DNA from 2 places in the Pantoea sp. X-Soil-YNGN-785 genome. Region 1 is predicted to be linked to the other one. Evidence: predicted binding sites of a transcription regulator. Region 1 holds the regulator's gene; the other holds the start of a gene.
The links. The regulator Fur, encoded in region 1, represses iron uptake genes when iron is present. The targets are predictions, from matches to a motif close to ATAATAATGAGAACNACTATCAA.
Positions count from the first base shown of each region.

Region 1 (3,116 bases):
GGCTGGCAGCCCGTTCCGGCATGGGATCATCCGGCACTGTTTATTCGCGGAGGCGACTCCAGCTATCTGGACAACCGCTACCGCGATGCGCTGTTGCAGCAGTTCCCGGCCGCGCAGGCACATGTCATTGGAGGCGCGGGACACTGGGTTCATGCAGAGAAACCCGATGCCGTTTTGCGCAGTGTCCGTCGCTTTTTTGCGCTTTAAAAGCAAATAGATGGCGGCAAAGGTTTAGGATTGGCGTCCGGAGTAAGCGTGAAGTATGATGGCGCGCTAAAATTTTGCCGCGCGTCCGTTTTGCTGCGGCAATAGCCAATAATTTATAATCTGCGCGGTGAGTGACTGGCGCCCGCCCCCATTCAGTTTTACTAAGCCATGGCAAAAGAACAGACTGACCGCACGACGCTCGATCTCTTTGCTGATGAGCGCCGCCCTGGTCGACCCAAAACCAGTCCGCTTTCGCGTGATGAACAGCTGCGCATCAACAAGCGCAATCAGCTTAAACGTGACAAAGGACGCGGACTTCGTCGTGTCGAACTGAAAATGAACAGTGAAGCCGTCGATGCGCTCAACACGCTGGCAGAACAGCGCAATCTCAGCCGCAGCGAGCTGATTGAACAGATGCTGCTGGCACAGCTCAAACTGGATTAATGCGGGCAAATCGCACGCAGGAGCAAATGTCGGGGCTTTAACCGTTCACCGGTTTTCTCTCGTCTGCTATTATTCGCTGAAATGTGCTGCGGCACACATCTCATTATCAGGATTTAAGAGGTTATTTTACTCATGGCACTCGTAGGCATCTTCTTTGGCAGCGATACCGGCAATACCGAAAACATTGCAAAAATGATCCAGAAACAGCTGGGTACAGACGTTGCAGAAGTGCATGACATCGCGAAAAGCACAAAAGAAGATCTGGAAGCGTTTGATATCCTGCTGCTGGGCATTCCGACCTGGTACTACGGTGAAGCGCAGTGCGACTGGGATGACTTTTTCCCGACGCTGGAAGAGATCGATTTCAACGGTAAGCTGGTTGCGCTGTTTGGCTGCGGCGATCAGGAAGATTACGCGGAGTACTTCTGTGATGCGATGGGCACGATCCGTGACATCATTGAGCCACATGGTGCAGTAATTGTCGGACACTGGCCAACCGAAGGTTACCACTTCGAAGCCTCAAAAGGTCTGGCCGATGATACCCACTTCCTGGGTCTGGCCATTGATGAAGATCGCCAGCCTGAACTGACTAACCAGCGCGTAGAGCAGTGGGTTAAGCAGATTTCTGATGAACTGCAGCTGAAAGATATTCTCGAAGCCTGATCCTGCCCGACTCAATGTGAGCGCCAGCTCACATTGAGGCAATGGAAATTCCTATAGAAATAATAGCCACATTTTTTTAACTTTCTCCGTTTAATCTGTAGAATACCCGCATCGATCTTCCGCTTATTTCTCAGGCGGCAAGACTAAGCGATGTACCAACAGACATCTGCCAGAATCCTCCCCGGCCCGGTGACCTATCCCCCACAGCCCGTGATGATTCAGGCACGCCCTCTGGTTTTCATTTCATCGCTTCAGTTCTATAATGAGACGCAAATGAGAATGAGCGCAGATCGACATTCAAGGCGACAAGCCACAAAAGTGAATATAGTGACAGGACAAAATCCGCATGACTGACAACAACACCGCATTAAAGAAGGCTGGCCTGAAAGTGACGCTGCCCAGACTGAAAATTCTGGAAGTGCTTCAGGAACCTGAGTGCCATCACGTCAGTGCGGAAGATTTGTACAAACGCCTGATCGACATCGGCGAAGAGATTGGCCTGGCTACCGTTTACCGTGTTCTGAACCAGTTTGATGACGCTGGTATCGTGACCCGTCATAACTTTGAAGGCGGCAAATCTGTCTTTGAACTGACGCAGCAGCATCACCACGATCATCTGATCTGCCTGGATTGCGGCAAAGTTATTGAGTTCAGCGATGAGTCGATCGAAACACGTCAGCGCGAAATCGCCACCCGTCATGGCATCAAGCTGACCAACCACAGCCTCTATCTCTATGGACACTGTACGCTGGGCGATTGCCGGGAAGATGAAACCCTGCACGACCAGTAACGCGAACTGAAATAAAAAAACCGGTGAATTCACCGGTTTTTTTTCGTCTGTCCTGGGCTGTGATATCAGGCGACCAGCGTCTCCTGCAGATAGCGCCAGCGTGGAATGGAGCTGCTGCAGTCCAGTATCGCAAGCGAAATACGGCTCTGATTATTGCCATTCATCATCTGCATTTCGCGATACTGCACGGTGATCTCTTTCTCATGATGAGAAAGGATGACGTGCTCGCAGGTGGCAATACGCATCCCTTCGCGCTGTCCCTGCAACTGCCTGAAGAGTTCCTCGACCTCGTTCAGATTGCACTCTCTGCCCTTTGGGGTGACCATGCGGAATTCAGGATGGAAATAGGACATCAGCAGCTCAAAACTGTCATCAGATCCGGCAGGCTGGTTAAAAATACGTTCAATGAGCTGATGTAAAACGACCACACTGTTTCTGGCTTCCTGGGCGAGAACTGTCATTTTTTTTCCTTCTGTAACCCGCTTTGCAACCTCTGAGAGCGCATAGCCTACCTGAAAGCGGATAATTCACATCCGGAAATTGATTAATTTTTTTAAACTCAGATTTCTCTCACAATGCGGCATTTAATCGGTTGCGGTTAGGTCAGAATAATCGTCGGCAATGATTAAAATCGGGGCAACAAAAAAGGGCGATAAATCGCCCTTTTGTCATTTTATGAGGTTAGCCTCAAAAAAATTTATTCGCCGGTTTTCGCCCAGGTATCACGAAGACCGACGGTGCGGTTAAACACCAGCTGCGACGGTTTAGAGTAAACGCTGTCGGCACAGAAATAACCTTCACGTTCAAACTGGAATGGAGTGGTCGGTTCTGCATCGCGCAGGCCCGGTTCCACAAAGCCCTGTTTGATCGCCAGTGACTCAGGATTGATTACCGCCAGGAAGTCCTCTGCCGCGCCCGGATTTGGCACACTGAACAGACGATCATACAGACGGAACTCTGCTGGCTGCGCGTGATCCGCAGACACCCAGTGAATCACCCCTTTGACCTTACG
Region 1 is NZ_AP035942.1:1,135,809-1,138,924, reverse strand. It holds gene ybfF (esterase) at 1-207, shown strand, start outside; gene ybfE (LexA regulated protein) at 376-651, shown strand; gene fldA (flavodoxin FldA) at 784-1,314, shown strand; gene fur (ferric iron uptake transcriptional regulator) at 1,661-2,104, shown strand; gene AC6I8E_RS05210 (hypothetical protein) at 2,170-2,565, opposite strand; gene glnS (glutamine--tRNA ligase) at 2,802-3,116, opposite strand, start outside.

Region 2 (3,116 bases), 680 kb from region 1:
ACCGGCGCTCCAGAGCCCGGCACTCAGTGCCGCCTCCAGTGAAGCACTGATAATCAGCCAGCTGTTTAGCGCCATCAGCAGTGCCCGCACGCTGATGCCCACAATAATCAGCCGGAAGGTCTCCACGCCGTTGCGCCAGCTGAACAGCCAGACCACACCTGCAGTGAGCAGCCCGCCTGCCAGCGCCGCCAGCGTCATCCCTTCCATGTTTTGCTGGAACAGCACCAGCGCCACCAGCACACCGCTGTAAGCGCCAGTGTTGAAACCCAGAATATCGGGACTGCCCAGCGGGTTGCGCAGCAGCGACTGGAAAATCGCCCCGCTGACGCCCAGCGCCGCACCAATCAGCAGCGCCATCATGACGCGCGGCAGACGCCACTCCAGTACAATCAGCTGAACATTGCGCGCTGCCTCGCCGTTGAGAAGTGCCCATAACTGGCTGGCGGAGATCGGTAAGGTGCCGCGCGTGACGCCCAGAAAAGCCAGCGCCCCGCAGGCCATCAGCAGCAGCGCATTGATCATCGTCCGTGTCATATCTGCCCTCTTCCCAGCTTACGGCGCACCAGCACAATCAGCATCGGCGCACCGAGAATGGCCGTGACAATTGACACGCGCAGTTCACCCGGCACCAGCAGCCGTCCCAGAATATCGGCCGCCAGCAGCAGACAGGGAGTGATCACCAGGGTTCCCGGCAGCATCCAGCGATGATCGTTGCCCAGCAGCCAGCGGGCCAGATGCGGTGTCATTAACCCGACAAAGGCGATGGGGCCGACTGCCGCCGTCGCCGCACCGCTCAGCAGTGCAATCGCCAGCAATCCCACCAGTTGAGTACGCATCACACGGGTGCCCAGCGCGGTTGCCATATCTCCGCCCATACTCAGGCTGTTGAGCGAACGTGCCAGCAGCAACGCCAGCAGGCTCCCGGCTACGACCGCCGGAAAGACAGTGCGCAGAATGGCGAAATTGCGGATATCCAGCGAGCCGCTGTGCCAGAAACGCAGATGATCGTAAATATCGGGATTAAGCAGCGACAGGCCAGATGTTAAACCCTCCAGCACCGCACCCAGCGCCACGCCTGCCAGCGTCAGACGCAGCGGATTCACGCGGCCGCCGCCGATCGCACCCGTCATGGCCACCAGCAGCGACGCCAGCAGTGCACCCGTAAAAGCAAAACCCAGCCATTCCGCAGGAGAATCGGCGCCAGAGAGGGCGATGCCAAGCACCACCGCAAAACCCGCTCCGGCATTCACACCAAGAATGCCTGGATCGGCCAGGGGATTGCGCGTCAGGCTCTGCATCAGTGCGCCCGCCAGACCTAAACTGATCCCGGCCAGCAGTCCCGCAAGGGTTCGCGGCAGCCGGGCATCGCGCACGATCACGCAATCGATGCGGCTGCAGTCGGAGAGTAAGGCATGTGTGACATCATGAAAGGGTACAGGTCTGGCTCCCAGCATCAGGCTGAGCGCAATAAGCAACAATAGCAGCATCCCTGAACCGGCTATTGCACGGAGTTGACGCATAACGTTTAAACCTTCACGAATTCAACATGGCTCGCAATTGCGAGTGTTTATGATAATGATACTTGTTATCGTTATTAACTATTTTTTGTATGTTACCATGACTCTCAGATTCAATAATGAGGAAAATGGGTGCTAAAAAGCGACGCTATGAACAAACCCTCCCATTTTATCGATCTCACTCTGCTGAGAACCCATCCCGCCTTTCGCGCCCTGTTTATCGCCCGCTTTATCTCGATTGTCGCTCTCGGCATGCTGGCGGTGGCGGTCCCGGTTCAGATTCAGCAACTGACGCAATCACCATTGCTGGTAGGACTGGCGGTGACGCTGGCAGGAGCCGGTATGTTTATCGGTCTGCTGACCGGCGGCGTGCTGGCCGATCGCTATGAGCGTCGTCGCCTGATCCTGTTTGCCCGATCCACCTGTGGCCTGGGCTTTGCCGCGTTGTGCATTAATGCCCTGCTCCCTTCACCGTCGGTCATCGCCGTCTTCGTGCTGGGACTCTGGGATGGTTTTTTCGGCGCGATAGGCGTCACGGCGCTGCTGGCGGCCACGCCGGCGCTGGTCGGGCGTGAGAATCTGATGAAGGCGGGTGCCATTACTATGCTGACGGTGCGCTTTGGCGCGATTCTGTCACCCGCGATTGCGGGTATGGTGATTGCTCAGGGCGGTGTGGCGTGGAACTACGGGCTGGCCGCGTTCGGCACGCTGCTGACGGTGTTAACCCTGTTGCGATTGCCGCCGCTTGCGCCACCGCCGCAGCCGCGTGAACATCCCATAAAGGCACTAAGCAGCGGCGTCCGCTTCCTGTTCGATACGCCAATTGTAGGTATGGCGGCGCTGACTGGCGCGCTGGTAACGCTAGCCAGCGCGGTGCGTGTGCTCTATCCGGCGCTGGCCCCTCACTGGCAGGTCGGTCTGACGGCGCTGGGACTGATGTACGCCGCCGTGCCGTTGGGTGCTGCGACAGGCGCGCTGACCAGCGGACGGCTGGCACAGTCGCCACAGCCGGGCCGCCTGATTCTGGTCAGTGCCATCGCGGCATTCGTCGCACTGGCTCTGTTCAGCCTGATGCCGTGGTTCAGCCTGAGTCTGATCTGCCTCGTAGCCTTTGGTTATTTCAGTGCCATCAGCAGCCTGGTGCAGTACGCGATGATTCAGACGCTGACGCCCGATGCGCTGCTTGGCAGGATCAACAGCCTCTGGACAGCGCAGAATGTCACCGGCGATGCGATAGGTGCAGCAATAATTGGCGCGATGGGTTCACTGCTGTTGCCGCAGCAGGCCGCCGCCCTCTCTGGCCTGGCAGCCACCGTGCTGGGTCTCATCATGTGGCTGCTGATGGCCCGCCTGCGACGCTATCAACGGCCTGCCTCCGACGATGCCACATCATGATTTCACGAACAGCGCTTCCAGCCGCGTCAGTAAATGACTGGCGCTGTAGTAGTCGAGACGAAAGCTATCCAGCCCCAGCGCATAGACCGCTTTAGCGCGCACCGCTGGGGTCTGCGCCAGAAAAGCATTGCTCATTACCTGCGCAGCCGTGTTATCTTCGGCGGCAAACAGCAGATAAGTCTGTCCATTCAGGCCTTCCGCCAG
Region 2 is NZ_AP035942.1:451,711-454,826, reverse strand. It holds gene fepG (iron-enterobactin ABC transporter permease) at 1-534, opposite strand, end outside; gene fepD (Fe(3+)-siderophore ABC transporter permease) at 531-1,520, opposite strand; gene entS (enterobactin transporter EntS) at 1,668-2,912, shown strand; gene fepB (Fe2+-enterobactin ABC transporter substrate-binding protein) at 2,907-3,116, opposite strand, start outside.
Region 2: fepD (Fe(3+)-siderophore ABC transporter permease) is a predicted target of Fur. The motif match lies at 1,570-1,592, and genes of this name have one in related genera.